Regions from separate parts of the Ligilactobacillus sp. JN-6 (Y).1 genome, predicted to be linked through region 1. Evidence: predicted binding sites of a transcription regulator. Region 1 holds the regulator's gene; the other holds the start of a gene.
What was found. Region 1 encodes LexA, which represses DNA repair genes until DNA is damaged. Its sites were predicted from a motif close to CNAACANNTGTTNG; they were not measured.
Positions count from the first base shown of each region.

Region 1 (16,660 bases):
TGCAATAATAAAGTCACGGAAAATTCAGCGATTGCTGTCGGTGAATACGCAGGGACATTAGTTACTGCAATATCATTATCTGTAGCTGCTTTAAGGTCAACATTGTCAACACCGACGTTTCGGAGCGAAAAAACTTTGATGCCTTTTTCCTTAGCTCTACTAAACATAGAAGCGGGAAAACTTCCTGTTTGCAAGGCTAAAATAGCATCATGGCCGGCAATCTTATTCATAGTCTGGTCTGTTAAAGGATCTTTGATCAAATCAACTTGAATATTATTTTGAGCGGACCATTCTTTAAAAAATTTTTCTTCATCATCTCGTACAGAAAACGCGATCATTTTCATAGTAATAAGACTCCTCTAAATTTTGATAATCGTATTTATTAGAAATACAACATGTTAAATATTATACGTGACACAAGATGCCATTACCACATAAAAGTAAATTTCTTAAGCTTTTTTGCTACTTACTACCTTCTAGGTCAACACCATGTTCCAGCAAAAAGCTTTCCTTTTTAGACCGCGACTGATGTTTAAAGGCATATTCAGCCTTTAAAGCCAATGACTTGCTAACAAATCTTTCATGATAGATCATTTTGACTGGTCTACGGACCCGCGTATATTTTGCCCCGACTCCTGAATTATGCTCATCCAAACGACGCTTTAGATCAGTAGTAAACCCGCCGTAAAAAGTTTTGTCAGCGCATAATAATACGTAAAAAAAATACTGGTTATTTTTGTCCATACAAAACCCTTCTTACTTCTGACAAATATTGATCTTGCTCGTCATAAACAACTACAGGCGGAACAAATCTTAAGCCCCCAGGTCGACCATCTTTAATTGCTTCGATCAAAACCATATTAGCTTCGCGAGTCTTTTTAGGATATACTAAGCGGATCCTTTTAGGGACCATCCTATTACGTTGCAATAAATTAAAAATTTCTTGCAACCTTTCTGGGCGATGAACCATAAACATCTTGCCCCCCATTTTTAGAAGACCGCTAATAAGCATAATGATGTCTGCCAGGGACGCGGTACTTTCATGCCGCGCTATTGCTAAGTAAGGATTAGGGTTTTTCTTACTAGTCGGTCGATCTGCAAAATATGGCGGATTACATGTTATTGTATCAACCGAATCTTTCTTAATTTCTTGTAACAGATCTTTAAGATCCATATTCAAAACTGAAATCTGGTCAGCCAGATCATTTAATACCGCACTACGTTTTGCCATATCCGCTAAGCGTGTTTGGACTTCGACTTGGGTGATATGTGCCCGCGTTTTTTTAGTCAAAAACAAGCCAACTGCTCCGTTACCTGAACAAAGATCAACGATCTGCCCCTTTTGTTTCAACACTGGACGAGCAAAATCAGCCAATAAGACCGCATCTAAAGAAAAAGAAAAAACATCCGCACTTTGAATGATCTTAATCTCATTAGCATAAAGTTCATCTACCCTTTCTCCACTTTTCAATCGTGGGTCAATTTTCATTTTTATCACTTTCTTTCTTCCAACGAAACTTGCAACTTTTATAATAAATATGTAATATTATTTGTAATAATACTATTTTAGAAAGGAATGTCACTGCGATGTTCTATTCATTTATTCGGGTCGTAGCTCGAATAGTTCTTGCCATTATCAATGGCAACAGCCACTATCTTAACAAGGAAAAACTCCCCAAGGGAAATTATATTGTAGTTGGGCCCCACCGTGCCTGGTTCGATATGATCTATTTTGCTTTGGCCGCTTCTCCAAAACCATTTTCCTTCATGGCTAAAAAAGAGTTATACAAAAACCCAATACTACGTTTTATCCTAAACCACGCCAATGCTTTCCCAGTTGATCGTTCCCATCCTGGCCCATCGGCAGTCAAGGCCCCCGTTAAATGGTTGCGTAAACGTGATGTTTCATTGATCATGTTCCCTTCTGGGACCCGCCATTCTCAAGATATGAAAGGTGGCGTTACTTTGATCGCTAAACTGTCAGGAGTACCGATCGTGCCAACAGTCTATCAAGGCCCACTCTCCCTAAAATCCCTTTTTTCACGTAAACGCGTTACTGTTGCGTTTGGTGATCCGATCTATCTTGATCGCAAAGCAAAAATGACCACTGAATATCAAAATGAACTGCTGAGTCGAATTGAGACAGCATTTGAAAAATTGGACCAAGAGATCGATCCCAACTTTAAATACGTTGACGTATCAAAACATTCAGATAAATAACGATAAATAAAAAGTCGGGTCATTACCCGGCTTTTTTAGTAAAAATGATTTTATTTTTTCTTCCCGTAGTTAGCTTTCATAGATGTCATCATTTGATTAAGTTTCTTTTCTGAAGGCTTTTGACCCATCTGTAACATCATTTGTCGTAACATTTGTTCATTGATTGGCGGGTTCTTTTGTAAATAGCTTTCCATGTACTTACGAGCACCATAAAAACCACCTACGAGCCCTACGATCAAGGCGATAATGACTATTACGATCCATACTGGTGTGGACATTATCAATTACTCCCTTCCTTTACTTTTGTTTACCTAATTAAGTTTACACAATTAACTGAAAAAAATAAAGGGGGCGAATAAATTCCTGTCCCTTTTTCAGCGCTGCAACCATCAGACTTCGCTTATTATCAAAAGCTAACACTATAGGGGCTGGTAACTTCGCAAATACTTAACTTGAATAAGGGCCGCACAAGCCTAACCAGCAACAATTTTAATCGTCACGTAAACCACGTTTTCTTTGGATGTTTTTGACTTTCTCTGGTGTGACCTCTTTGCCTTTTTTGTCATAAACTTGTGTCATTTCGAGCTGACTGCGAAAATTTTCACGAAACTTACTTAAATAGGTTGAACGTAAACGTTGTTGTTCTTCTTGTTCTTCTTTGGTTAAGCCACTTTCCTTTTTCTTATGAGCTAGTTCATTGATCCTATCCAACAGGTTTTGTGGGATACCATTAGCCATGTCTTATACTACCTCTTCTCTTATAAAAATTTGCTTCAATTATGATACACACTATGTTAAACAATTAATAGCAAAAACTCAAGTATTTCATCCGAACATTAGTTTGAAATGGCATACGTAATGTGATACGCTTAGACTATAAAAATTAAATGAGGTGTTCGTGATGTCCAAATTAATCGAAGAACGACAAATCTCCGTGTTAAAATTCATCTACGAATGTGTACATGAGAAAGGTTACCCACCTACTGTCCGTGAGATCGGTGAAGCGGTCGATCTCTCTTCAACATCAACTGTCCATGGACACATTGCACGTTTAGAAAAACGAGGCTATATACGTAAAGACCCAACCAAGCCACGTGCTCTTGAAATAACGACTGCCGGGATGCAGGCACTTGGTATCGGTGAAAAAACTACTAAAATACCTGTTCTCGGTACTGTTACAGCTGGTAATCCCATTTTAACAGTTCAAGAAACGACGGATTATTTCCCCCTACCACCTAATTATGATTCTGCTCAAGATCTCTTCATGTTGACTGTCAGAGGAGAAAGCATGATCAATATCGGGATCCTTGATGGTGACGAAGTGATCGTCAGACAACAACGCTCTGCGGACAACGGAGATATCATCATCGCTATGACTGATGAAAACGAAGCAACTTGTAAACGATTCTTCAAAGAAAAGGATCATTTCCGACTCCAACCTGAAAATGACACAATGGCTCCGATCATTTTAGATTCTGTGACCGTTCTCGGCAAAGTTGTCGGTTTATACCGTAACTTTATCAGCTAAAAAACAAAAAAATCCAAGTAATCTTATTTTGTTTAGACTACTTGGATTTTTTAAATGCAATAGCCCTTTTGTTTTAAGAATGGCCCATCTTTAACAATTCCGCAGCATGTTCACGCGCAAGATCCGTGATCTCAGTGCCTGCAAGCATCCTGGCAAGTTCTTCAACTTTAGCAGACTGCCTCAATTTCTTAACTTTTGTTTCTGTGCGCCCCTTTTGAAACTGCTTGGTAACTAAATAATGATGGTCACTAACAGCAGCAACTTGTGGCAAATGTGTAATACATAAAACTTGAGAACCTTTGGCGATCACACTGATCTTTTCAGCGATCGCCTGCGCTACACGACCGCTAACACCTGTATCGACCTCATCAAAAATAATACTCGTGACACCTTGTTGCTGCGCAAAAATAGTTTTCAACGCTAACATGATCCGCGACAGTTCACCACCAGACGCGATCCGCGACAATGGACCCATCGATTCACCGGGATTAGTTTGAATATAAAATTCGACTTGATCCATTCCCTCAAAGTTAAGTTGATCATTTTGCTGGGACAAAAACTTGACTGAAAAAACGGCCTTTTCCATATACAAAGCTTTTAATTGTTCATGAACAGCCTTTTCCAGCTGGACTGCAGTTTTTTTTCTTTGACTGGTAAGTTGCCGTGCGATTTTCTTAGACTTATTAAACAACTCATCCACATGTTGCTTTAATTCGTCTGAATCTGCATCTGTTTCCTGCATGTCTTTTAATTCAGTTTTGATTTTTTGATAATAAGTTAAAATTTCTGGAATAGAATTCCCATATTTCCTTTTTAACTGATGGATCTCTTCTAAACGCTGCTCGATCTGGTCTAGACGGCCCTCATCCCACTCCATAGTTGCCAATTGATTTGAAATGTCTCGCACTGAATCGGATAAACCATAATAAGCATCTGCAATACGTTGGCTGATTTGCTCTAAATCAGAAGAAAGTTCAGAAACATGTTGCATTTGCTCCATTACTGAACCAACCTGTCCCAATGCATCGATCTCTTCACCAGATAATAACTGATAGCTGTTTTCTAAAGCATCATGAATAGCCTGATAATTATCCAACTGTTCCTTTTCTTCAGCAAGCTGTTCTTCTTCTTCCGGTCGCAGTTGAGCCGTTTCTATTTCTTGAACTTGAAATTGTAACATATCAAGGCGTTGTGCCCAGTCATTTTCATTTTTTTCTTTCTTTTCCAGACTGTTCTTAGCCTGCCGGTATTGCTGATAGCATTCCTGATAACTATTTTTCAGTGTGTGTAATTGCTGATCTGCAAAACTGTCTAGTAAGGATAAATGCCTTTCTGGACGCATTAATTCCTGATGTTCATTTTGCCCATGGATATCGATCAAGGTCTCTCCGACCCGTCTCATATTCGCCAAATTGACTAATTCTCCGTTGATGCGACAAATATTGTGCCCATTACGGTACAATTCACGCTGTAAGATCAAGCCGCTGTTATCGTAACTGATACCAACTTCATCTAATATTTTGTAGGCGGCTGCATCTACGGGCAAAATAAAGAGCGCTTGTAATAAGGCCTTTTTCTTACCTTTTCTGATATAATCAGATGAGCCCCGTCCTCCGGCTAACAATCCTAAAGCGTCGATCACTATTGATTTTCCTGCCCCAGTTTCACCAGTTAATACCGTCATTTTAGGTTGAAAGTCTATTTGAATTTTATCTATAATTGCGAAATCTTTAATAGTTAAACTACTTAACAAACGCTTTCGCCTCCAATGAAACCTAATTTTTATCTATACTATGTAGACAAGCGAGCATTTTTTAATCAAGTGGCTCTCCACTCTAATTTTCACTGGCCATCTTTTCCAAATCTGTTTGAACTTTACTTGCCCCTTGTTGCGAACGATTAAAGACCATGATCGTGTCATCATCGCTGATACATGCAAAAATTTCGGCATAGTTCATTTGTTCGATCAGACTAGAAACAGTCGGGCCATTACCGGGCTGGACTTTTAATACACACATTTCACCATGAACATCTGAGCTAACATACACATCTTGTAATGTCTTTTTTAATTTAACAGCTGTGTCCACTTCCTTTTCAGATGGTAGAGTGTAGCGATAACTGCCATCGTTTAAAGGAACTTTGATCAATTGCAACTGTTTAATATCTCGTGAGATGGTTGCTTGGGTAACTTCAACACCACGGTTAGCCAGAAGTTCAACCAAGTCTTCTTGCCGATAGACCGTATTTTCTACTAATAATTGTTTTAACAATTTATGTCGTTCATGTTTCTTCATATTATCCACTTACCCCACACTTCAAATAATTCTGCCCCCATGACAGTTAAAAATTCAAAAAATTAATGCAGTAATGTTTGATGAGCCTTTTTTACTACCTCAACCAGTAGATCTTGCGAGAGGTCTTTTCCCTGCTCACCTTCAGGACACGCTACTAAATGTACAATAAATTCAATATTCCCCATCCCTCCAGTAATGGGGGAAAAATCCAATGCATTAACATTATAACCACTTTTTCTCGCAAACTCTAAGATAGCAGTCAAAACTTCCAAATGCGTTTGTTCGTCTCTCACGATCCCATGTTTACCGACTTTTTCTCTGCCAGCCTCAAATTGCGGCTTGATCAATGCAACAACGTCTTTACCCGTTTTTAAGATCTCATGCAGTGTTGGCAATATCAAACGTAATGAAATGAACGATACATCGATCGAAGCAAAATCTGGTTGTCCTTTCTTAAAGTCTGCCAACTTACTGTAACGAAAGTTAGTATTTTCCATTACGACAACACGCTTATCTTGACGTAATTTCCACACAAGTTGGTTAGTCCCGACATCTAAAGCATAACTCAACCGTGCGTGATTTTGTAAAGCCACATCAGTAAAACCGCCAGTAGAAGAACCGATGTCTAAGACCGTCCTTCCGGTCAAGTCAATATTAAAAACCCTTAAAGCTTTGGCTAACTTTAAACCGCCACGACTAACATACGGCATTTTTGTACCTTTAAAATGTAGGTTCACTGCAGGATCGATCTTCATCCCAGGTTTATCTAACCGTTCCTCGTTTTCGCCTAATATCTCACCGGCCATCACGGCTCTTTTTGCCTGTTCACGACTGTCAAACAAGCCCTTTTGTACTAATAATACATCGATTCTTTCTTTCTTCATTTTCCTACCTTATATTTTAAAATACCCTAGTAATTCGTCAAATAATTCTGGTCGCACATCTAAGTTTTTCAATTGCTCTAAAACATCTTTAGCTTTTGCCAGTGTCTCATTGAGTGCTTGTTTAGCACCATCAAGCCCTAATAAACTGGGATAAGTATTTTTGTGTTCAAAGCGATCTTTATGAACAGCTTTACCCATTTCTTCAGCAGTCGATGTCTCATCCAAAATATCATCATAAATTTGAAATGCTAAGCCAAAAAACGAACCAAACTGTCGCAATAAACGGTTTTGCTGCTCCGAAACTCCTGCTAAGATACCACCTGCTTCGAATGCATACTGGACCAAAGCACCGGTTTTGCCAGCATGTAATGTCTTCAGTTGTTGCAAAGATAATCGTTGCCCCTCACTCTCGATATCACGAGCCTGGCCAGCAATCATCCCCGTCGGACCAGCCGCCTGCGCTAGCTTCTCGACCAATTTTAAATTAGCAGACGTTGAGACTTTAGCTTGTGCTAACCACGCAAACGCTTCTGTTAATAAGGCATCACCAGCCAAAACCGCCATGGCCTGGCCATAAACTTTATGATTAGTGGGTTTCCCCCTTCTCAGATCATCGTTATCCATTTCAGGAAGGTCATCGTGGATCAAAGAATACGTATGAATGAATTCAAGGCTACCCGCAACAGCATATGCACTCTCAGAGATCGGACTTTGAAAGCTGGCACATGTGGCAAAAACGATCAACGGTCTGATCCTCTTACCCCCAGCCATAACAGAATAGTTCATCGCCGCACGTAAGGTATCCTGACTAGTTAACGACTCCAAATGGCTAGTCATTTGCCGATTTAATTCACTGATCTCATTTGCCTGCAGGCTAGAAATAGTATTATTGACCATTATTATCTTGCTCCTGCTCAAAGACTTGTTCTTCACCATTTTCATCGATCACTTTTGTTAAAGTTTTTTCAGCATGTTCTAAAGTACTTTGTAATTCTTTACTAAGTTTAACTCCCTTTTGAAAAGAATCTAATGCTTCCTCTAAAGGAACATCGCCTTGTTCTAATTTAGAAACGATTTTTTCCAATTCGTCTAAATTTTCTTCAAAAGTTTGTTCTTTTTTTTCTTCAGTCATTAACTTTCTCCTCCTTAGTAGCTATAATACGTGCATCAGCTGTCCCATCTGCCAGATGCAAAAGCACTTTATCATCTATCTTCAAGTCATTCACACTCTTAGCGATCTTTCCATCATTACTGACATAAGAATAACCACGTCCCAAAATAGATAAGGGACTCAATGCATTCAGCTTACCAGCAGCTTGTGCGAGTTCATTCCTACGCTTAGACAAATAGCGCTGCATATTGCGTTTTAATTGCTGTTTATTTGCGGACAAGTCAGCTTCTAACCTCTCAATGTGGGGTTCAGGATCTACCATCTTCAAACGACCATTTAACTTCAATTGCTCTCTTTGACTCTGAGATAATCTTTGCTTAAAAGTCGACGCAAGTTTAGAGTTTAAAAAATCAAGTTTTTGCAGATAGCCTTCATATAAGCGACCAGGTGTTTTAAAAATATAAGATTCAGTCTGACGAGCTACTTGACGTTCGTTACGATCCAAAACTGTCTTCATTGCCTGGATCAACCGTAATCTTTGTTGCTTTATTTTTAAGACTTCATCCGAACGAACAGGTGTGGCTAACTCTGCCGCTGCCGTTGGGGTCGGTGCTCGCAAGTCAGCAACCAGATCAGCGATCGTGGTGTCTGTCTCATGACCCACGGAAGAAATAACAGGGATTTGAATAGCCGCCATGGTCCGAGCTACTTTTTCCTCATTAAATGGCCACAGATCCTCGATCGAGCCTCCACCACGCCCAATGATCACCGTATCAAAGTCGTCATGCTGAGCAACCTCTTTTAACCTACCGACCAAAGAATCCGCTGCCTGCTCGCCTTGAACTACGGCTGGAAATAAGACTAGCTGCACGATCGGATACCGTCGTTTAACTGTCGTTATAATATCACGAATAACAGCACCAGAAGGGCTAGTAACAACAGCTATTTTTTTCGGAAAACGTGTGATCGCTTTTTTTTCAACAGCAAATAACCCTTCGGCAGCAAGTTTCTTTTTTAATTGCTCATACGCTTCATACAAAGCACCCACACCATCAGGTTGCATGCTTTCAACGTTTATCTGATATGTACCATTTGGTTCGTAAAGGTCTATCCGACCCACGACCAAAACCTTCATCCCCTCTTCAGGAGTAAATTTTACGCGTTTGAAATTAGACTGAAACATGACTGCACTGATTTTAGCATTATCATCTTTGATACTAAAATATTGATGTCTAGTTCGTAAACGAAAATTTGAAATTTCCCCTGTTAGAAAAACTTTTTGCAAGTATGGATCAACTGTAAACTTTCTATGCAAATAACGTGTCAAAGCTGTAACAGTCAAGTATTTATCCGTAGTCAAATTTTCAACTCCTTTGCTGCAAATTCAATTGTTTGTTGCATTAGCATTACACTAGTCATCGGTCCAACACCACCGGGTACTGGGGTCATAAAGCCGGCTGACCTTACCACATCACTTTGATCAACGTCACCGACAGTTTTTCCTGTCTGTGTCCGATTGATCCCCACATCAACAACTACCGCACCGGGTTTGATGTATTTTGCTGTGATCATCTCTGGCCGTCCAGCCGCGACTACCAAAATGTCCGCTTCCCTGGTGATCTCGACTAAATTGTTAGTCTTGCTATGGGTAATAGTAACAGTTGCATCAGCATTAAGTAACATGGCTGCTAACGGGCGACCTACTATATTGCTACGACCAATTATTACAACATGTTTACCAGCAACTTTGATCCGATATTCATTAAACAAGGCCATGATCCCTGCTGGTGTGCAAGGGATAGGCCCTGGCTCATCCATAAATAACCTGCCGATATTGTAGGGGTGAGAACCATCAACATCTTTTGCCGGGCAGATCGCACCCATTATCTTCTTTTCACTTAAGTGTTTTGGAAGCGGCAATTCAACTAAAATACCATGTACAGCTTCATTTTCATTACAACCTTCAATCAGTTTGATAACGTCATGTTCCGAGGAGTTTGCGGGCAAAACTCCATCATAAACATCAATACCTACCTTAGCAGCAAGCTTTTTCTTACTTCGAAAGTAAATTTGACTGGCAGGGTCATCTCCGATCATCAAAACTGCTAATGTCGGAACTATCCCCTTCTTTTTTAACTGAACTGTCTGTTCCAACAAAGATCTCTGATATTTTTGGGAAAGCTGCTTTCCATCCATTAAAACTGCCATTCAACTACCTCACCACAAAAATCATTTACTCTTAATTTTAGCACATTGCTAAGTACAAAACTAATGCAATAATTCTCCGCATGCAAATTAAAAGCCCCGAGCAGGATCAACTGCTGCAGGACCTTTTACACTATAAGAGGTTAGACAAAACCCCATTGATAAACCGGCGTGATTTATCATCACTAAATGCCTTAGCGAGCTCCAAAGCCTCGTTTAAAGCAACCTTATCAGGAGTTTCACTTTCAAACTTAATTTCAAATACGGCGATCCTTAAAATCAGTAAATCAGTCTTGCTCAAACGATCAAGTGACCATTTTGAATCAAGGTGCTTTGCGAGCATACCGTCAATTTCTGATTGGTGCTCTAAAACGCCTTGTACCAAAGTATGCATATATTCTGGAACATTTTGCTCCCCGATCTCTTCTTCTGAAATTTGCTGACAAACCGTATCGGGATCTGCATCTAAATTGCTTTGTAATGCAAATAAAACCTGAAAAGCACCTTGGCGTACCTTATGCCTTGTTATAGCCATTACTTCTTTGCCTCTTTTTCTTCTCCAAAAATATTATTTGGATCGACTGTTGCTTCCACTTTTTCAGGAACGATGCCCTGAACATGAACATCGACTGCCGCCAGCTCCAACCCTGTCATGAACAAAACCTGTTGTGCCACCTTGTCTTGAATTGCAGAAGCTACTTTAGGTACAGAAACTCCGTAATTTAAGAAGACATTAACATCAACCTTTAATTCATTTTGGGCTGCTGCAAGTTTGACTCCTTGTTTACGGTCTTGAAGGCCAAATAGTTTTGAAAAACTATTTACAATAGAGCCGTGCATCGAATAAACACCTTCAACTTGACTGGCAGCGATCCCGATAATCACTTCGACAACCTCTGGGGTAATTTGAATTTCTCCTAGGTCTGGCTGGCTGCTGGTCAAAACAATATTGTTTTCGTCCGACATTACTAAACCTCCTCGTATTATTAATTAGGCACGCGAAATGTAAGTTCCGTCAACCGTATTAATAGTTAAAGTATCCCCTTCATTGACGAAAAATGGAACTTGGACGACTAGACCTGTTTCCATTGTAGCAGGTTTAGATCCGCCAGAAGCTGTATCACCTTTAATACCAGGTTCTGTGGCAGAAACCACTAGATCAACAGTATTTGGCAGTTCGACCCCAAGGGTTTCTGAGCCATACATGATAACACTAACGACCATATTTTCTTTCAAGAATTTCAGCTCATCTTTGATCGATTCTGCTGGTAATTCTAATTGTTCATAAGTAGTTGTATCCATAAAGACATAGTTCGAACCATCGGCATACAAATACTGCATTTTTTTGCGATCGATTTGTGCTTGGTTGATCTTTTCACCACCACGGAACGTCTTTTCCTGAACAGCGCCAGTCCGTAAATTCTTCAATTTAGAACGAACAAAAGCTGAGCCCTTACCAGGTTTAACGTGTTGAAAGTCTATAACTCGCCATAATTCACCATCTATTTCGACAGTCAAACCTGTCTTAAAATTGTTTACTGAAATCATTTAATATAATCCTCCTTGTAAATTTAACTTAACTTTATCTCAGTACCTGTGCTAGTCTCAAAACTATTACACTACATTTTCACGTGGATCCGTAGCTTTGTCAAATTACCACGCGTCCATATTGTCTACTATAATAGTCTAAAAGTAATTTCAAAAACATCAACAATTATAATTCCAACAAATTCTTGTCAGAATGTGTTAATACTTCAGAACCATTTTCAGTTACCAAAACATCATCTTCGATCCGGATCCCACCGATACCCGGAACGTAAATACCTGGTTCGATCGTAATGATTTGACCGGCCAGCATCACGTCGTCGAACCTGCGACCTACGTTTGGCAGCTCATGAATATCTAAACCAATACCATGTCCCATTCCATGATTAAAGTACTTGCCATAACCTGCTTTTTCGATCATTGAACGACCTACGTCATCAAGATGGGCACCACTAACACCAGCACTAACTGCTTCGATAGTCGCTTTTTGGGCTTCAAGCACCACCTGATAAATTTCTTTGACTTTTTCACTTTGTTTACCGAGGCTAAAAGTACGTGTAACGTCAGAGGTATAACCATCGACGAAGTAGCCATAGTCTAGCGTGATCAGATCACCGTTCGTAATTTGGCGTGAAGTAGCTGTCCCATGTGGCCAAGTAGTATGTTCCCCACTGGCAACGATCGTTTCGAAGGACTGAGCAGAGGCTCCATGTTTTTTCATGAAATAATCTAAGTCGTTAGCAATATCCAACTCTGTCTGGCCAGCTTTCAAATGCTCGATCACAAACTGAAATCCTTCGTCGGCTAACGCACAGCTTTTTTTAAGTATAGAAACTTCTTGGTCGTCTTTGATCGCTCTTAACTGCTCAACCAGCCCATCAAAAGGAACGATATCGCAAACAGCAGTCTCATCCAAGAAATCAAAAGAAGCATAATCGATTGTATTTTCAAAACCAATAGCAGCCAAATGATCAGCTTGTGCCAAACCACAGGCATTTTTGAGATAGTTTCTAGTAATGACTGCGTTCCAGTCAGGATTTTCTGCTTTGATCTGTTCTTCAAAGCGCGAGTCAGTTATTAAGTATTTATTTCCTTCTGTGATCAGCAAAACACCGTCATCACCGGTAAAGCCACTCAAATAATAGATGTTAAGTGGATCTGTTACCAAAAAACCATCAATTTTGAATTCTGCAAATTTAGCTTGCAATTTTTTTACTCGACGTGTCGTCATTATCATCATGCCTTTCATCAAACGTATACTGCCAGTATATCAAATAGTTAGCTACTATAACATGCATGAAACTTAATTCAAGTACATAAACCAGTTTACAGCCTTGAAAGTCAAAAAAAAACGGGACCCCACAATGGAATCCCGATATTGATCGCGTAAAAATTATTCTGCTGTAGGATAAACCGAAACTTGTTTCCGGTCACGACCTTTGCGTTCAAATCTTACGACACCTGCAGTAGTAGCGAATAATGTGTCATCGCCGCCAATTTTAACGTTCATACCTGGATAGATATGTGTACCACGCTGACGGTACAAAATTGAACCACCTGTGACAGTTTGACCATCGGCACGTTTTGCACCCAAACGCTTAGCCTTTGAGTCACGACCGTTAGAAGTCGAACCGCCCCCCTTATGATGGGAGAATAATTGTAAATTCATTAACATAACACGAGCACCTCCTAGTATATTATGCATTGTCGATCATTATATAATCGCGATAATTATCTGTAATACTCCGGATCCCTAATTCAAAACTGTTTAACAATAATTGGACTGCTGGATCTTTAGCCTCATCTTGATCAAGTGAAACCTGAAGGTATCCACCATTCTCATCATCTGACACAACTTGAGGTGTCGCTAATGCTAGCTGTTCCAAACTGTTAACAGTATTGATCGCTAAAACAGAAACCGCAGCACATACAATATCATAACCATATTCTCCAGAATCAGCATGTCCTTTTAACGAAAAACCGCAATGAGTATCCTTTGCATAAGAAAAATGCGCTTTGATCATTCAACATGCAACTCCTTAGATTCAATTAGGCATTGATAGCATCGATAACAACCTTTGTGTATGGTTGACGATGACCCTGTTTTGTATGAGAATGTTTCTTAGGTTTGTACTTGAAAGTAACGACCTTCTTCTCACGACCTTGCTTTTCAACAGTACCAGTAACACTGGCACCATCAACAACTGGGGTCCCGATAGCAGTCTTTTCACCACCAACAAGAACAACTTGGTCAAAAATAACCTTGTCACCTGCGTTTGCAGCTAACTTCTCCACATAGATCGCTTCACCAGCTTCAACTTTGTATTGTTTGCCGCCTGTTTTAATAATTGCGTACATCAATGTGCACCTCCTTGTAATTGACTTAGACTCGCCGTAATGTAGTGACTCAGGCTCACTGAGTACTTAAGACTTAAAACGTGCGGTTGTAGTTGTGACATGCACAAATACAACGTACTCATGTTAGCAGAAAAAGAACTCTCCGTCAACGCTTTTCGCTGTAAAAACTTGCGCTTATAAAAAAGGGTATTTTTTAATTAATCAAACTATGTGCTATACTAAACTGCAGTTAAGAGTTAAATAATTTGCTCAGGTAAGATTTAATTTGATGACGTTTCGCGTGATCGGGCGCAGTCTAGGAGCTGCAACGGTATTATAGAGGCGGGATAGTACAGACGAAAAATAGAATTTGATTTATTTGTGTGATAGAATTTGAACAGTTTAATTTAATATTTTAATTAAAAGGTGTTGTGCTGCGGCATGACGCCTTTGTCAATTAATATATAAGATCCCGACGGTAATAGCCGATTTTCGTATCACCTTTTCATTATCCTTATTTTGTAAGCAAAAAAGAAACGTTGTAATACCAACGTTTCTACGGGTCGAACTTTAATTTATATCTATCTTTTATGATTCGGGAGAGATTCGAACTCTCGACAATCCGCTTAGAAGGCGGATGCTCTATCCAGCTGAGCTACCGAACCAACATCAAGGTACATTATAGGCTAGAATCACAGATTATGTCAATATAATTTTTGTTATGTTTACTGATCGAGCTTCCGTTTTTGAAAAGTCAACAGTCAAGACTTCATCTCTGGTAGTTACCATGCCTTGACGCTTACACTCAACACATTCACGATGATCCTGTTTAAGTCTCTTTAGCCTGGAGTAGTTTCATAAATTCTCTTTTTTATCACTATACCACTGTTCCACCTTATAACTATAATAATATTAAAGTTCAGAAAGTAGCCTATTGCTGAAGAAATTAGCTTAGATTCAATGGCCGTACTTCAGATATATTTAGACCAAAAATAAGTCCACTCAGATAGAGTGAACTTATTTTTATTCAGTTGAAAAACGAAATATAGAGTTGTTAACATAGGGAATGCTAACAACTAAATATTAACATGTGAGAAACTTTATGAATACTTGTACCACATGAAAAAGGCCGGTTGTTTCGACCGCTCAGCAACGTGACGGCTTACATTTTAGCTTTCTAAGATACTCCAATTATTATAAAATTGGCTGACATCTATTTCCTGATCGTCTTTATGGTCGATCAACATTCCCTCTTTAGTTCGTCCTAAATACAATCCGGAGACTCTTCTATTTTGCTTGTAGTGGCTAATATATGAAAGCAATTGTTCACCATCAAATATAAAGAATTCCGGCAAATTATCTTTAACACAAAAGATATAAGCATCATAATCATTTTTTTCGCTTTCATTGACCGTAAAAACACCAGAAAATAAAAATCTTTCATCATGTACATTCTCATCACTTTTCAGCAAAGCCCTTTTATCGTTGACGATTATTTCTTGGCCTTGCCCATCTTGACCACTGTAAACTCGACTGATAATATTACTGATGTTTTTCATTTTCCCCACTAAAACCATTAGGCTTCCTTTCTAAATCATACAAAACCTAAGAATTAAAATTTCTTGTATCTTGCTAGTTCCATTTTGTTCTTTAAAATTTGTTGCTGACATTTTATTGCTTCAGACGAATCTCCCTTATTGATGAACTCTCTAACTTTGGGTTCCAATTCCAAGATCTCTGCCGCTAATCTTTCTTCTTCTTCCATTTTATTCCTCCTCGAATATCTTGTGTACAAACAACAGCTCTTATCTTGACCAATTATATAGAGGTAAATCCATTTTCGACCTGTCATTTGTCCAAAATCAACATCCTCGGCTCTAAGTAAAAATACATTTTCGACCTTAGCATAAAATATATTAGATAAAAAATTGCACACAATAATCGAGCTATTCATAAATTCAACGCTGTTTTTAAAATGGATCAGACAGAATAAATATTAACTTTAGAGGACCACGTCCAGCTGAACATTAAAAAAGACAAGCAATTTTTCCAAAACAAAAGCAGTCGTCTATTTATTAAATCAAAATTTGAAAAACTAACCACATCTGATCATAGCAAATAAAAAACTCACTCCCAAAAAGAGTGAGCTGTAGAGAATTGTTGTACACAAATCCTCTTTCTCCCTTAAAGACCATTATAAAGCGAAATAGATCATATAGCTACACAATTCGTAATTTTTATCTAAAAATATTAATCAACAATTACAGCAAAAAAAAAGAAGAACAGTACTAAAAAGCATCCGCTCTTCTATTAAAACCATACTTGCATTTAACTCTCATTAGGAAACAGGCGCAAAAACTCTTCTTCTATTTCTTTCTCAGAAAAATGTAGATCCACAGCTCCAAACTTTAGCCACAGGTGCCAAGCGTGAACTAAATCATCAGTTTGATGCTTAAAATAAGCATTTTGTATCTGCTGCTCAACAATTAAGTAAACTGTATTAGTAGACTTACTAGTCCACTTACTTCTAAGTTGC
Region 1 is NZ_CM176599.1:2,196,469-2,213,128, forward strand. It holds gene AC3XNE_RS10235 (D-2-hydroxyacid dehydrogenase) at 1-344, opposite strand, end outside; gene AC3XNE_RS10240 (GIY-YIG nuclease family protein) at 463-744, opposite strand; gene AC3XNE_RS10245 (tRNA1(Val) (adenine(37)-N6)-methyltransferase) at 731-1,489, opposite strand; gene AC3XNE_RS10250 (lysophospholipid acyltransferase family protein) at 1,588-2,220, shown strand; gene AC3XNE_RS10255 (YneF family protein) at 2,271-2,498, opposite strand; gene AC3XNE_RS10260 (DUF896 domain-containing protein) at 2,710-2,958, opposite strand; gene lexA (transcriptional repressor LexA) at 3,122-3,748, shown strand; gene recN (DNA repair protein RecN) at 3,822-5,501, opposite strand; gene AC3XNE_RS10275 (arginine repressor) at 5,584-6,042, opposite strand; gene AC3XNE_RS10280 (TlyA family RNA methyltransferase) at 6,105-6,926, opposite strand; gene AC3XNE_RS10285 (polyprenyl synthetase family protein) at 6,936-7,823, opposite strand; gene AC3XNE_RS10290 (exodeoxyribonuclease VII small subunit) at 7,813-8,058, opposite strand; gene xseA (exodeoxyribonuclease VII large subunit) at 8,051-9,397, opposite strand; gene folD (bifunctional methylenetetrahydrofolate dehydrogenase/methenyltetrahydrofolate cyclohydrolase FolD) at 9,394-10,245, opposite strand; gene nusB (transcription antitermination factor NusB) at 10,376-10,777, opposite strand; gene AC3XNE_RS10310 (Asp23/Gls24 family envelope stress response protein) at 10,777-11,208, opposite strand; gene efp (elongation factor P) at 11,233-11,790, opposite strand; gene AC3XNE_RS10320 (M24 family metallopeptidase) at 11,957-13,018, opposite strand; gene rpmA (50S ribosomal protein L27) at 13,181-13,456, opposite strand; gene AC3XNE_RS10330 (ribosomal-processing cysteine protease Prp) at 13,485-13,811, opposite strand; gene rplU (50S ribosomal protein L21) at 13,837-14,145, opposite strand; ribosomal protein L21 leader region at 14,163-14,243, opposite strand; tRNA gene AC3XNE_RS10340 (tRNA-Arg) at 14,716-14,789, opposite strand; gene AC3XNE_RS10345 (hypothetical protein) at 15,294-15,701, opposite strand; gene AC3XNE_RS10350 (hypothetical protein) at 15,737-15,889, opposite strand; gene AC3XNE_RS10355 (hypothetical protein) at 16,453-16,660, opposite strand, start outside.

Region 2 (16,660 bases), 160 kb from region 1:
TTGTCTCCTGTTTTAGAATAGTCTTTTTTCAACTGTGTGATGTATTTTTTGAATTGGCTAACGTGGTAATCATCACCATCTCCTTCTTGAAGCATTGCGATATCTTGACTGGGAACCTTAACACTAGAATCTTTTTTGATGAAGCTCTTTTTTCGGTTTGAGCAGTCTTACTAGAAGTATCTTTCTTTTTGTCTTTTGTAGAATTAGAACATCCCACCAGAATTAAACTGATTCCTAAAACTGATAAACCCGAAACGATATGTTTTTTCATTTGAAACTCCCCTTAATTAATATTTCCCCTTGGTTTTTATTGTCCACAAGGTGCGGACAAGCATTGCTTATTCTCCTAGCATTTATATTTATTGTTATTCAACGTCATATGTTTTTGTAGCGATCGTATCAAAACCAGCGTTATCGAATCTAACAGTGACAGGGTTGTTGTTATTGTCTAAATCGAACATAAAGACACCTTGAACTGTCTTGTCTGGCAAAACTGAGTTGCTGACCATGGTATCTTCACGTGCTTGTTCAGGCGAATTAGCGTTATCGTCTAAGGCCAAAGTACCAGGTTGCAATTGCTTGTTTGATTTACCATCTGTAGCCTTTTGTTTAGCATGGATATACATAGAAGAATCGTCATCCGACATTAAATCGATTTCCTTACCAGAAGTGTTTGTAATATCAGTTTCAAAAACAATAGTCTTCTTGTTTTCATCTGCTGCTGAATTCATAAATGTAACCTTAGTGATTTTATATGTTAATTTATCAGTGGTAAAAGTGTTTGTTTTATCATTGAATGAGAAGTTACCACTTTTATGTGTTTCATCTGCAACTTTCTCAGTTTTAGGTTTTGAACTACTGGATGACTTTTTAGCACTATCTGCATCTGAACTACTGCAACCAGCAATTAACAACATTAAAGCCAAAAGTGATGTTGAAATTACTAATCTTTTTTTCATTATTTGGTATCCTCCTGCGCGTAATTCTTAGATGGGTGTTGTAGCATGATAAAGACCGCTGCGACAATCAGAACGACAATAGCTGGAAAAGCAAGCGCAGCAGAAAAGCCATAAAATGCACTCCCGATAATTCCAAGAACAGAACCAACTAATGAAATGCCGTGCCTTTTGGACTGTATAAGTGCCACGATGTTTAAAGCAACTCCGATCCAAGCCATTACATAAAAGAAGTCACCACTGTTAGTTGTGCCTTCAGCGAAAGCCTCACCAAAAACTACAAACCAAGACACTGTAAACAAGACACAGTTAACTATGTCTAAAATGCCAGTCCAAGTATTTAATGCTAAACGATTCTTCTTCATAAGTAAGAATCCCCCTTAATTAATATTTCCCCCGGTTTTTAACGTCCACGAGGTGCGGACAAAATTATTTATTCATTCAGATTTGGAAAAGCGTTCGACTGCCAGTAATAATCGGCGTATTTAGGGACATTGATGTATTTAAAATGTTTTATATTAAATTTTTGTATGTTAGCGCCACTTAAACTAGTCCGTAGGACGTGTTCCATTGAAGAATTACCCGCTGTGTCTTCAAGTTCAGTATCAACTGTGATTACAACTTTATTGAAATTGCTTGCGTCTCCCGACTTTTTAAGTGCTTTCCAAATAGATGCAGTATCTCGCCAAAAACCACGCAAGGTCATTTTTGCTGTAAAATTATCAGAACCTTTTAAATCAATGTTTAGTTCTTTACCACTATCAGCATAATCACCATATAAGTCTTTTATCTTTAAATAAGGATCGTATTTTTTAAGTATCATTTTAGCCTGATCGTCATTTTTTATACCAGCTTTTTTGGCTTTGCTAACTTCGTTTGATTTACTAGCCTTGGATGCTGCAATACTTGAGCTTTTGGCATTTTTCTTTGACTCTGACTTGCTTTCGGAAGCTGACTCTTTTTTAGACTTAGCTTTTTCAGAGACTGATTCTTTTTTAGATTTAGCGTTTTTTGATGATTCAAGCTTACTTGAACTAGCAGCTTGATCTGCTTCACCCTGTGTGTAGTCGTCTGTTGTGCTATATAATCCTCCAAAAACGAAAGCTAAAATAACGCAAGCAATTAAAGCTTTTTTATTAGGTTTTTTCTTCCAGAAATACCACGCTCCAATTAATAAAATAACAGTTACTACGACAACAAAATTCCCCACAAAATAACCTCCTAAAGTGTTGTGCTGTTAAATCAACGTCTTCGTTGTCTCATAAAAACTATACAATAACATGATAATTTTTATTTATAGAACGCAAGTTCCCTTAAATTTTAAAATAAACGGCATACCTTCGTTTTACATTTTTTCAGAGTTGTTTTAATAAGGTCTTGTCAGAGAGAATGTCTTCACAATTTTGACGCCAGTTACTATTTCTTTTGTTTAGATCTGATAAAACAGGAGTGATCCACTGGTTTGTTGGTAATAATTTTAATAAATTGTGGCCAGCAAATTGAGAAAAGAGGAAGTTCCTGCCGTACAAACGAGCGATTATTTGCCGAAACTTCTTATCTTTGATAGGCAACAACAAATGATTAAGATTATTTCTTTTTCCTAGGTAAAAAAAGTATTGTATTAAAGCTGTCCCTACATTTAATGGTCTTGCTTTATGATCAGCTGCAATTTCATCGGGTAAATGAAGAACACAAATCAGCCCTTGTTGCTCCAGGGTAAGCAAAAAGTTCATTATTGCTATTTCATCTGCTGTCAAAGAAAAATATTTTGCTTTTTGTTGTGACAGACGTTTTCTTAGATGAGATTTAAAATGAACCAGGTCTGCGGGAGAACCTAGGTCAATTTGTAATTGTTGGGCATTTTTAAGCCACAGCGCATGATCAGCAGTTCTGAGTGTTAACCAAGAGTTTGTGCCACTTTTTATTAAGAAATACGCACTAATATCAGACTTTGAAAAATTAACTGCACGAATAAAGTCACCTGAAGGTAATCCCTGAGAAACACTAGTGTACAAATAATTAAAAAGAAGTGAATTATTATCTATAGTAGAATTAGTCATGGCTTTACACCTCCTAGTGGCACGGCAAAAAGTAGCTTCATGACGTAAAGAGCTTAATTTGCAGCCTCTTTTTCATTATAGTTACGAACCTGTGGTGTAGTATGATTTTTCATAAAATTTAATATTTCAGGTAATGAATCAGAAAAAAGTAGGTTCTGGCGATCATTACTTGTTAAAAAACCATTCTCAACCATGGAATCATACATTTTTTCTAAAGGAGAATAAAAACCGCCAACATTGTACAAAACGCAGGGGTCAAAGTTCTCGCCGACTCTAGTCCAAGAAAATGCCTGAGAAATTTCTTCTAGAGTTCCTGGGCCTCCTGGAAGAGCAAGGGAAGCATCAGAAATTTTGAGCATTTCTTTTTTACGTTCTGACATATCGTTAACGACATTTAGTTCAGTTAAACGGCCGAATGTCACATCACGTTTGTAGAGAGCTTCAGGTACTATTCCATACGCTTTGCCTTTATTATCGATGATCGTTTTCGCTAATGTGCCCATCAAGCCGTATTTTCCGCCACCATATACTAGTTCAAAATTATGAGCCACCATCCATTTGCCCAATTTGATCGTGGCTTTTTCGAATTCGGGTGATTTTCCTACTGAAGCACCACAGTAAACTGCTAATTTTGTCATTTCGTCATTCCTTTGTTATCGATCAGTATTCAATTTCATCAGTATAGTATATTTACTTTAACACAAAAAAATCACACCATGAAAAAGTGTGATTTTTTTTCAAACTTAAACTTTTAAGCTTTTACGCCGTATTTATCCAAGTAATAAGGGAAGGGTTTTAATTCTGAGGCATCATACTCTGCAAAGAATTCATCAATAGAACGTTTGCCATGAGCTTTTTGATAACCATCAGAAATGTATTCTACAAAGTGATCACCGTCAATTTCTAATTGGAGTTCTTCAACTGGGATCCCACGTTTGCCAGTGATGTTAGCGTCGATCAAGACAGGTTTGCCGGAATTCGAAGTTGCGAGTGCTTCATCAAAGGCAGTTGCAAGGTCTTCAGCCGTGTTAACTTCGATACCATGTACACCCATTGCTTCAGCGATATCCTTGAACTTGGCATCCTTTAAGTCAATACCAAAGTTGTTCATTGTCAAATCGTCCTGTTCAGATTTGATAAAGCTAAGGTATTGATTTGAAGTAATAACATTGATAACAGGCAAGTTGTACTTGTTCAATGTTAACAAATCTTGCATGACCATGGAGAAAGCACCGTCACCAGCAATATTGAAGACTTGACGTTTTGGATAAGCAAATTGTGCTGCGATCGCACCTGGAAGGCCGTAACCCATAGTTGCAAATAAAGCAGAAATTGTCATCTTTTGGCCATGTTTCATATCTAAGAAACGGAAACTGTTAATGATATTATCACCAACATCAACTGAGAAGAGGGCGTCTGGTTCTGCGATGCGGTTGATCTCACGGTAAACTTGTTCGTATTCAAGCGCACCTTCAGTTTTGCTCATCAAGCCAGCGAGATAAGCTCTCCAGTCTTTCATATCTTCAACAGCTGCTTTATAAAAGGGAGATTCTGGTTGCTGTTCACTTAATTCCAAGGCCTTATCCAGGAATTTACCAGAATCAGACCAGATGCTGTAATTGAGGTAATGATGACGACCAAATTTTGATTTGTCATTGTCGATTTGTACAAACTTAAATTCATGTGTACGATAAACTAAGTTAGCAAATGGGAAGTTAGCACCTAGTGCAATAACTAAGTCAGCAGCACCAAACACCTCGTCAGCTGCCTTTGATGCAGCACGGTTAGAAGTTCCCATATTTCCGGCAAACTTATCATCGACTTTACCTTTAGCAAGTCCAGTGATAACAACTGGGATCTGAAGTTTTTCTGACAATTTTGTAATTTGTCCTGGTTGTCCTTAATACCTGAGCCAACGTGGAAAACAGGGCGTTTAGCTTCCTTGATCATTTCAAGTAAGTGATCAACTTCTTCCTCTGTTGCTTCAGGTTGCGGATCTGGTTTTCGGTCTGTTATCTGTGCAGAAGAGAATGGCACATCTTCAATTTCTTCGAAACCAATATCATTTGGAATAACAACAACAGAAACACCCTTGTTCTTATAAGCTTCACGAATAGCCTTGTCAATAACATATGGCAAACTTTCTGGTGTCATAACGATCCGGTTGTAATCCGCAACATCGGTAAACATTGGTACTTCTGGGAATTCCTGGAAGTAGTCATAGTTTACATTTGAACGTGGAACTTGACCAACAATAGCTAAAACAGGTACATTGTCTTCTTTTGCGTCGTATAAACCATTCAACAAGTTTACAGCACCAGGAGCAGCTGAACCAAAAGTTACACCAACTTCACCAGTAGCTTTAGCATGACCTGCAGCAGCTAATGCACCAACTTGTTCATGACGGACCTGAACGTACTTAATGTTTTTTTGTTCAACTTCCAAGGCATGAAGTGTCGAACTGATAGATCCACCAGGATAACCATAGACGTGTTTGACCCCCCAAGATTCTAGAACTTTGACCATCGCAACGCCGGCTTCCACGGTTTGTTGTTTTTGCAAAATAATACATCCTTTCTCTCTGATAAGCTAAAAAATCAACACTTTCCATTCTACCTTAAATGAAAATCGCTTACAAGGTTGTGTGCAATATTTTTTTTAATTTTATCTAGAAAACCTAAAAACCCAGCAAAAAAGTTGACAAAGCACATTTGCTTAAGATTTTTTTGAACATTATTTTTAAACTGGAAACATATTTACAAAACAAGTTGAAATTAACTAAATTGACTGTCAAGCCCCTAACAGGCTATAATATAACGTTAGGAAGATAACAGAAGAGAAAGCAGGAATTTACTAAATGAATATAGAAGAAATGAAGGAGCGTCAGAAGCATATACGCAATTTTTCGATCGTAGCTCATATCGACCATGGTAAATCAACCATTGCTGATCGAATCTTAGAATTGACGGATACTGTTTCTCATCGTGAAATGAAAGCTCAGCTTTTAGATTCCATGGATCTTGAGCGCGAGCGTGGAATTACTATTAAACTGAATGCTGTTGAACTAAAATATCACGCCGAAGATGGTGAAGATTATATCTTTCATTTAATAGATACACCTGGCCACGTTGATTTTTCTTATGAGGTTTCTCGTTCATTAGCGGCCTGTGAAGGGGCGGTGTTAGTGGTCGATGCTGCCCAAGGTGTGGAAGCACAAACTCTAGCAAATGTTTATCTTGCTATTGATGACGATCTAGAAATTATTCCGGTTATCAATAAAGTCGATCTCCCTTCAGCTCAGCCTGATATGGTTCGACAAGAGATCGAAGATTTGATTGGATTAGACGCATCTGAGGCGGTCTTGACATCAGGAAAAACTGGCCAAGGCGTTCCGGAAATGCTGGAACAGATCGTCACGCAGGTACCTGCACCTTCTGGCGATATTGAAGCACCTCTTAAAGCACTGGTGTTTGATTCGATTTACGATGATTATCGCGGAGTCGTTTTGAGTATTAGGATCACTCAAGGGACAGTTAGACCTGGTGAGCGGATCAAATTAATGAATAGCGGAATGGAATATGAAGTCGCTGAAGTCGGAGTAAATTCACCGAAGCCACTCAAACGTGATTTTCTGCTGGCCGGTGATGTTGGTTATTTGACTGCCAGCATCAAGAATATTAAGAATACACGAGTAGGTGACACAGTTACAAATGCTGATAAACCCGCAGACAGGCCTTTATCAGGCTATCGTGAAATGCACCCGATGGTTTATTCTGGTTTATACCCAACGGATAATGCTAAGTATAATGATTTACGTGAAGCGCTTGAAAAGCTGCAGTTGAATGACGCTGCTTTAGAATTCGAACCGGAAACGTCACAAGCATTAGGTTTCGGTTTTCGTTGTGGTTTCTTAGGTTTGTTGCATATGGATGTTATTCAAGAACGGTTAGAGCGTGAATTTAACATGGATCTGATCACAACGGCACCCGCCGTTACCTATAATGTGGAATTGACTGATGGTTCCTATGTTAAAGTGTCGAACCCTGCGGATATGCCAGAAGTCGCTAATATTGCTCAAATCAATGAACCATTTGTGAAAGCAGAGATCATGGTGCCTAATGATTATGTCGGAGCGGTGATGGAACTATGTCAGCGCAAGCGGGGGCAGTTCGTTACCATGGACTATTTGGACGATACACGCGTCAATGTGATCTATAAGATGCCGTTAGCAGAAATCATTTTTGATTTCTTTGATAAGTTAAAATCAAATACACGTGGCTATGCTTCATTGGATTATGAATTTGACCAAGAGCAGCCGAGTGATCTGGTCAAGATCGATATTTTGTTAAACGGTAGCAAGGTAGATGCTTTGAGCTTTATTTCCCATAAACAGTTTGCTCAGGAACGTGCACGTGTGATCACTAAAAAGCTTAAAGAAATTATCCCGCGGCAAAACTTTGAGATCCCGATTCAAGCAGCAACGGGATCTAAGATCATCGCGCGGACAAATATCAAGGCTTATCGTAAGGATGTAACATCGCGTATTCACACTGGTGATCCCGATAGAAGAGCTAAATTGTTGGAGAAACAAAAGCGTGGGAAGAAACGCATGAAAGATGTCGGTACCGTTCAGATCCCACAAGAAGCATTCATGGCTGTTTTGCAATCTGAAGATGAAAGTAATTAAAGTTTGTTCTTAGCTAGGTTGGACACGGGTCGGCCTTCAACGGCAATCTAAATTATAGTTAAGAATCGCAAAAGGGTGTTTGACTAGACAAGGGGACATAATAAAATGAGGTGGGTGGTGAAGACCACCTGATTTCTATAACTGTTTAAGGATAAAGTGATTTTAGAATCACTTTATCCTCCTTTTTACATAAAGATTTTATTTTGATTTGGATAATTGTAGTTGTTGTGTAAATGGATACACTTACAAAAAGTAATTTTTATTTGAATTATTCGTGCAAGATTGATAGGATGAATACCAGCATATTGAGAGAGGATTTTTGTATGGCAGTATATCAACTTAGCGCAAACAATTTTTTGGGAGTAGATAAAAATAACAGTTATCTGTATGTCCTAAAAATCAAACTTCCAAAGTTTGTCGGTATCAACGAAGAATTTGTTAGCGGACACAGCTATAATTATGTTGACTATGAATTCCTTAAAACACTTGATATTAAGTTTCATGAAGGGAAGTTCACGCGCTTTAAATTATGGCTTGATTTTCCTAAAAATGAGCAGCAAAATCAAAGAAGTTTTGCGGTCAATCTAATGTTTCATCCGGAATTAATGCAGATTCAAAAATATGCGTTTCATATTGATCCGCAATTTTCTATTGAAACAAAACCACAGGAAGGCAATGTTTCGCTAGATGAATTAGAGGAGAATTTTGGTCATTTTCAAATGATCAATTTATTTTTTGGTTCTCAGTTCGAGAGAGTTGGAGTAAGGAATCAATAAAAAGCGTTGCTGTAACAGTAAAAAGCAGTGTAATGGAATTTTATATTTTCCGTTACACTGCTTTTTTGGCATCATCACTAAATTGTTTTCGTGAATGTTACCAGTTTTGTCTGAATTATTTTGCGGGTATAACTTTGACCGACGTCTAACTGCTTTTGCATTTGCGATTATAACTTATACTGACTTTTAACCGCTTTTGAATTTGTAGTTATAACTTTGGCTAAGTTCTGACCGCTTTTTGCGTTGCGGTTAAAACTTCCTCCGACTTTTAACTATATTTGCATTTGCGGTTATAATTCCTACCAATTTTTAGCCACATTTCGTTTCCCACTACGACCTTCCAAAACCCCTAGCAGCAAACAAACATTTTGCAAGAAGCAGTGGGAGGATATAGACATTGTTAACACAAACGGAAAATGCACAAGGGTAGTAATTTTAATCTAATACCTTTTTATCTGCGCCTGTTTTCGTGTGAGTGATTTTCAATTTTATATTTGCGACTGTCTTGAATTTCTGCATAGAAAGTATATATCAATATTATCAAAAAGACGGCGGCAAAATACAAGAACGAATTTAAAGTAAAGTGTGAGTCATCTTTCAATATAGTTGAAGAAGGTGGTGCATAGGCGGTCGATCCATTTGTGAAATCAACGATATTGGCATCCGGCTTTTCACTTTGTTCGGGGTTTTTGTCAGAGCTTGAATTATTGTTATAATTTCCAGCAGCTAAATTTTGTGCCTTACTATAAGTGTCAGTTATTTTTCTAACTTCATTATTTTGGGAGCCTATTGAAGTCTTATCGGTTTCCGAGACCGAAGTAGATGAACTTGTCTGAGTTTTTTGACTATTTCTACTTGGTCGTAGGGGGGCGTTTCTGACCGAATCAGCACTTGAACTTGGGCCGCTTCCCGAACTAGAATTAGCTGCTGGTGCTTGATTTTCAGCGGATGAATTATTTTCACTTGAAGCAGATCCATTTGAACTATTTTCAGATGAAGTTTCAGTTGAACTATTCTCAGAACCAGTAGATCCAGAGCTGGAATCAGAATTTGAACTGGAATCAGAATTCGAACTGGAACTGGAGTCAATAGACGAACTAGTAGACTCGCTTTCAGAAGATGAGTTAGAAGGTTCGCTTTCAGAAGATGAACTAGAAAATGAACCTGATGCAGAGCTGGAGCTTGTTGAGCTGGTCTCAGATAGTCCTGAGCTGTTCTCAGAGGTACTTTGATCAGATCCATTACCATTTTCTTCACTTTCAGATGTTATTGTTTCAGACGTTTCCGAATTTTGAATGTCATCATTCTCTTGGGATCCATCACTCTGTGACTCTGAAGATTCTTGGCTGACAATACTGTTCGCCTCACTGCTGGCTGCGTTTATATTTGGCTCAAACATGGGTAAGAAGAAAAACATTACCAAGGAACTTATACAGAAAGACAAGGTTATGGAGGGTATTTTATGTTTAACCAAAATTTCACTTCCTAATTTTTATAACTGAGGGATACGACACTAAATACAGAACGTATGGTATATGTTAGCACATTTTATGCTATTTCTAAAGTCAATAAAAGTTGTGCTATCTAAAGAAAGTACTGAAATTTTTTGCTGAAAATATAATGAATTAGCAAAAAGTATAAATTTTTCCTTACGTCTTGAGTTGACTAAGAACATAAATTACCTTATCATAATACTAGACATAAGGTCACGCGCCTGAAGATTTATCTTCATTGCTGCTTCGGTAGTGCACATAGTTTTAAACCCATCCTTGCTGGAAGGATGGGTATTTTTAAGCGACATATACAGATCACATTAAATTTATATTGTCATAATGTTTAATGTTTGGTATAATTATTTTTGTTGTGGAGAGTTGGCAGAGTGGTAATGCACCGGACTCGAAATCCGGCGAACCGGCTAATACCGGCGCGCAGGTTCAAATCCTGTACTCTCCTTTTTAGTATAAAATAGAACCACTGTAGAAGCCTTGGAATACCTATTCTAAAGGCTTTTTATTTTTGACTTACCGTTAAAAACAATAAAAATAGTAGGTCATGTGCACAAATGGTGCACGAAAAATGTCTGAGCGTTTTTTATCGAGTGCCTAAAATCCCTGCGCGGGCTCATTAATGCTATCATTAGTATGAAGTTAAGAGCTAATAACTTAAGGGTTTATATGAAATGTTAAATAATTTGACACACCAAGTTATTTAATAAGCCGCTAAAGTTAGTAGTTAAGTTTTTAGGAGGGGAAATTTAATGGATACTTTTTTTATGTTAATAGCACTTGGAGCCTTATTCTATTTTGTTTTTTGTCTGTTTAGCAAAAAGAGGCGTAGGGGGAAAATTAAATGGGCAGTACTTGTGACCTCGATCTTATCTTTTTTCATATTTGGAATGCTGACTCCTGAAGAACCTGAAAAAGCAGATAGTGGAGAAAAAAATGAGCAGGTATCTTCACAGAAAAAGCTCCAAAAAACCAAAAAGACAGTCAGAAAAGGGAAAACTTCTGTACCACGAACGTCCGAGAAAGCAAAAAAAGCTGAGCAAAAACGGCAAGAGCCTGACAAGCAGCAGGGATCAAAGAAACAGGATTCGCGTAAGCAGACACGGTTGGCAAAAAAACAGGCTCAAAGTAGAGTGCGACAGCAAAACCGTGCAGCAAATAAAAACCTTGCGACTTTAGAGTACCAAGGAACCCAAACTATCAATGTTAATAATGGAATACCGACGTTTAGCCAGGCTGATATGTCTACTAAGAATGGGTCGTGGGAAAAATATGGTGAACTTGATAGTTTGAATCGTGCTACTTCTGCTGAAGCAATGTTGAGTCAAGCAACAATGCCACGCTCTGGTGAAGAACGTGAAAGTATTTCTGATGTGACTCCTACTGGTTGGAAGAATAAACGAATATCAAGTGGCTACCTTTATAATAGGTCCCATTTGATTGGTTGGGCGTTATCCGCTGAAAATGATAATTGGAAGAATTTGATCACTGGTACACGGCAATTAAATAGTCCCGAAATGTTGCGTTTTGAGATGGATACCAAGGCATATCTTGAGCAGAGTAGTACTAATTATGTTAGATACTCGGTTACTCCAGTATTTCGTGGCAACGAATTGTTAGCTCGAGGAGTACATATGATGGCCAGGTCCGTTGGTGATAACCAAATATCGTTTAATGTTTTCATTTTTAATGTGCAAGACGGTGTTAAACTAAATTATTCTGATGGTTCAAGCAACGTTTCCGGCGCGGTCCAGGCAAGGAGAGCTTCTAATTATTCTAAACCAAAGGCTAATAGTAGTAGTCAAGAACAACAAAGTGCAGAAAACCAGCAACAAAATCAGCAAAATGATCAACAAAACGTACGAGTATATGTAACTCCTACAGGAGATAAATACCACACGCATCCTCATGGTCGAGGAAATTTTACTTCGACTACACTGAAAGATGCTAAAGCACGAGGATTACAACCATGCAAAGTATGTAACCCTCCAGCATAGAAAAATTAACTTTCAACGGTAGTTAAAGTCCACGGTCTATTGTGGGCTTTTTTTACTCTAAATGAAACAGGAGGCTCAGTCTATCAAATAGCAAGTTCACATAGATAGTTTGTGATATAAACTTGGTGCTCGTTAGTGCTAGCTTGCTGAAGTTTTACTACAGCTTGTCTTTTTAATGGTCATTTGTGAAATACAATAAGGATTTGGAGATATTTACTATTTACATTCCGAACAAAGGTTCCTATAATGGTTATTAGGAACAAACGTTCGGAGGGACAATCATGGATTATTCAAATGAGCCACACGGTGTTTTCTTTCTAATAGATAATAAATCTTTTTATGCTAGTGTTGAATGCGCACAGAGAGGGCTTGATCCACTAGAGGCTCCCGTAGTTGTATTATCCGAACAGGAAAATACCAATGGGGGGCTTATTTTGGCTGCTTCGCCAGTCGCTAAAAAAATGTATGGGATCAGCAATGTTAGTCGCCAGCGTGATCTGCCGAAAGATGATGACCTGTTGATAGTGCCTCCGCGCATGAACTTGTACATTGAAAAGAATCTTGAGATCAATGAAATTTTTCGACATTATACCCAAGGTATCGATTGTGTCCCGTATTCTATTGATGAAACGATCCTTGACTTGACTTATTCATGGCAGTTGTTTGGCAATAACCCCATAGAGGTTGCTAAACAGATCCAAGCAACTGTTCGTGCACAGTTAGGATTGTACACTACTGTTGGTATTGGAGAGAATCCACTCCAAGCTAAATTAGCACTAGATCTATTTGCCAAGCATTCTCCTAACTTGATCGGAAGACTAAGTTATGCTGATTATGCCGAAAAAATTTGGCCGATCACTAAGTTGTCAGATGTGTGGAGCATTGGGAGCAGGACTGAAAAGCATTTGCATAAAATGGGGATTTATTCAATGAAAGATCTAGCCCATGCTACTCCATATATGTTAAAGGAAGAAATGGGGATAATAGGAACACAACTTTTGGCGTTAGCTTGGGGGATCGATCGGACTGACTTAGAAAAACCGGTCAGGGTCAAAAACGACAGCTTAGGAAATTCACAAGTATTACCAAGAGATTATCGCAAGCAAGACGAGATCGAGGTCGTTATCCAAGAAATTGGCGAACAAGTTGCAGCTCGTTTGAGAAAAAGGCATAAGCAGACGATGTGTGTCAGTTTAAGCATTGGTTATTCATACTCTTCAGCTGAAAAAACAGGCAGAAATGGTTTTTCCCAACAAGTAAAGGTTGATCCTACCAGTGACAACCGTATTTTAAACCGTTATCTATTAAGGTTATTTAGAAAAAACTGGGAGGGAGAAACTGTTAGAAATATTGCGGTCAGTTATGGCAAGCTGCTCGCTACACAAGATTTGCAACTGAATTTATTTACTTCTGTAAAAAAACAAGAAAAGCATGTAATGCTGGAAAAAACGTTAGACCAAATAAGAAATAAATTTGGTACAAGTGCGTTGTTCTTCGGTCATAGTTTGCAACATGGTGGGACCATGTTAGAACGTTCTGGTCTGGTGGGTGGTCATAACGGAGGTAATTCTTACACTTAAACCGTGAAAGATAATTTTTGAAAGCAGGTGGTTGTTGGAAATGTAAACAAAAAGAAATGTATTTGTAATAGACTTTTTCTGAAGAAAATTATATACTACTTGCATAGTCAATTGCAGGAACACAAACTTTTTAGCAATTTATTACTAACTATCACATAATTCAGCTGTTTCGGTGACTATGCACATATTATATATCTGTTCTTCCTGTCGCTTATTATGACAGGATTTTTTTGTGCTGATCTTCATCATAAATTTTTAATATTCATTTTTTGAAAAGGGTTGTTGTTGAATTTTCGTTATGCTATAATTATTGCGTTGACATTAAAGGCACTGCTTTTATTGACAACTATTTAATTTGTCCCCCTAAACAAATTAATACAACCCCTAAGGCCTTGCTCCAGTATTGGAGTAGGTTTTTTTTGTAGATTCGATCTACTAAAGTTAAAAAGACAGAAGCATATACGCGATGGTCTTTTACGTTGTATAATTAGTATAGGAATGAGTGAGGGGTGACCTATCGTGAATATTAAGTATCAAGCTGTTGGCAATGTGGTATATGAACTTTATATGAGTAAAAATATTGAAAAACATATCGCAAAGTCTGTTGAAAACAAAATACAGGATCCATCGTTGAGAATAGAAATTATCTCTTATCGACAACTAAAGCAAGAGGGTAAATTAAATTTATTAAATGACATCGAACCTTTGCTAAATATGCGCGGGCGCAACATGGAATTAAGTTGTTTATACTTATTACTGTATTCAAAGGATGATCAGGATAGTGGGAGGATCCGTCTTTTAGATTGTGCGCCTTTTTCAAAGCGCGGGCTAGCTTTTATTTTCCATAATCCAGGTATGTCGTTTCGAAATGAGGATGACCTACTTGACACTGCAACAAATTGTGTTGAAGCTGCTGCTAGGATCAGTGCGCATTTCTTTGCTGGCGATCTAGCGCTAAGTAAGATCCAAGCTAAAACATATCGCTCTTTTTATGCAGAAGAAAATAATTCTGTCACTGCAATTTTGCTAACGGCTGAAGAAACGGCTGCAGATACAAAATTAATCAAAGAAGTTACTAAAACCTATCAACTCCAAGTAATTACCGGCACTCAGAAAGACTTGAACGGTAAACAATGTGCAGTTTTGCGCTTTACAAAGAAGTTGTCTTAAAATATCTTAAAAGTGAGAAGATAAAATGAAATATATTCAATCAACTGGTAACCAGACAGTAAAAACATGGAAAAAATTACAAACAAAAAAGGGTAGAAAAAAGCAGGGTAAATATGTGCTGGAGGGGTGGCATTTACTAGATGAAGCTCTAAAAGCACACGAATGTATCAGTGAAATAATGGTTACTTCAGATGCTTTGGCGCAAACTCAGCAACAAAGTTTGCCTGAAGAAGTCGATATATATGAAATTTCAGACGAAGTTGCTCAACAGTTGAGTGCGACTCCAAGTCCACAAGGGATATTTGGCGTAGTTGCTATCGATGAAACAAAAGAAATGGTACCCCAAAAAATGTCTGGCGCCTGGCTTTTTTTAGACACGATCCAAGATCCTGGTAATGTTGGCACGATGGTAAGAACAGCAGATGCTGCCGGCTTTAAGGGCGTGGTATTAAGTGAAGGCTCTGTTGATATTTATCAGCCCAAACTTGTGCGTTCGATGCAGGGAAGTCAGTTTCATATAGAAGTCTTAGAAGGTGACTTATCAGCATGGATAACGGCATTTAAAAAGAATCATTTTCCAGTTTTCGGCAGTGAGCTCAATGAACAAGCTCGAAGCTATGATGAAGTTGGTCAGCATGAAGACTTTGCTTTAGTGATGGGAAATGAAGGAAATGGCGCGAGTCAAGAAATATTAGGGCAAACCTCTATGAATCTATACATTCCGCTTAAAGGGCAGGCTGAATCTTTGAATGTAGCTATGGCGGCTGGTATTTTAATGTTTGCGTTAAGATCTTGAATATTAAGAATAGCTTAACATTGTTATTTTTAGCGGTTATGATTTGCAAGTTGAAGGTTACCAGACTATGATTAGGTCATGAAAATCAATAAAATAATTAAGTGAGGTAATTTGACGAATATGATGAATGTCAAATGGAAACAAGATCCCGAATATATGAGTTATGTGGGTGAATTGTTGCAAGAGCCAGCGGTTCAAAAACTTTCTGAATATGAGCAACATCATGCTACTACGCGCCTGGATCATTGCATTAATGTTTCTTATACCAGCTATCGGATCGCTAAAAAACTACATTTGAATGCAAGAGCTACTGCTCGTGCAGGGTTATTGCATGATTTATTTTATTATGACTGGCGGACTACTAAATTTGATCGTGGTACCCATGCGTGGATCCATCCGCGGATCGCTTTAAAAAATGCTGAAAAAATTACAGACCTTAGTCCATTAGAAAAGGATATTATTATCAAGCATATGTGGGGTGCAACTGTTTGCCCTCCTAAATATCCTGAAGGTTTTATTGTCACAGCAGTCGATAAATACTCTGCATCTTCTGAATATGGTGGACATTTAGCCGATAAGGTTGAAGGAGATCTAAGGCAACGATTAAGCTTTGCAAAAGTAAGTAAATAGGAGTAAAATTGAAACAGATGCTAGAAAGCTCGAATGTTACTAATGCGGGCTTTTTGTTTACTGTAATTAATTTTGATGATTTTTGCTTGGAGGTGGATCGTTATGGCAGTAGAAGTCAAAAAGGATAGCGATTATGAGCTGTGTCCGCGTTTTGAAAAAACCTTTGGGATTCTTGGTAAGAAATGGAATGGGCTGATCATTGACGTATTATTATCTGAAGGCCCACAACGCTTCAAAGACATTGCTAATAAAGTTGATAAGTGTAGTGACCGTGTCTTAGTTGAACGCTTAAAGGAACTGGAAAGCGAAGGATTAGTTACTAAAAGTCCGTTGGAGGATAGTTGTCGTGATGTTTACCAACTGACCGAGCAAGGTGAAGATTTGGCCGGAATTATTGGTCAAGTCCACGACTGGGCAGAAAAATGGTATACTTTAGCAGATTGTACAGACTAACTTGACTATCATTTTTAATAAAGGTAAACTGGTAATAATATTTGAAACGA
Region 2 is NZ_CM176599.1:2,038,597-2,055,256, forward strand. It holds gene AC3XNE_RS09495 (hypothetical protein) at 1-95, opposite strand, end outside; gene AC3XNE_RS09500 (DUF5067 domain-containing protein) at 366-959, opposite strand; gene AC3XNE_RS09505 (transporter) at 959-1,321, opposite strand; gene AC3XNE_RS09510 (hypothetical protein) at 1,390-2,166, opposite strand; gene AC3XNE_RS09515 (hypothetical protein) at 2,312-3,016, opposite strand; gene AC3XNE_RS09520 (LOG family protein) at 3,070-3,654, opposite strand; partial or broken gene spxB (pyruvate oxidase) at 3,768-5,542, opposite strand; gene lepA (translation elongation factor 4) at 5,874-7,703, shown strand; gene AC3XNE_RS09535 (hypothetical protein) at 8,027-8,479, shown strand; gene AC3XNE_RS09540 (hypothetical protein) at 8,931-9,896, opposite strand; tRNA gene AC3XNE_RS09545 (tRNA-Ser) at 10,345-10,432, shown strand; gene AC3XNE_RS09550 (DNA/RNA non-specific endonuclease) at 10,737-11,981, shown strand; gene AC3XNE_RS09555 (Y-family DNA polymerase) at 12,263-13,561, shown strand; gene AC3XNE_RS09560 (hypothetical protein) at 14,081-14,731, shown strand; gene AC3XNE_RS09565 (TrmH family RNA methyltransferase) at 14,757-15,527, shown strand; gene AC3XNE_RS09570 (HD domain-containing protein) at 15,648-16,157, shown strand; gene AC3XNE_RS09575 (winged helix-turn-helix transcriptional regulator) at 16,260-16,610, shown strand; T-box leader at 16,651-16,660, shown strand, end outside.
Region 2: a site for LexA is predicted at 12,238-12,251, ahead of AC3XNE_RS09555 (Y-family DNA polymerase). Genes of this name have one in related genera too.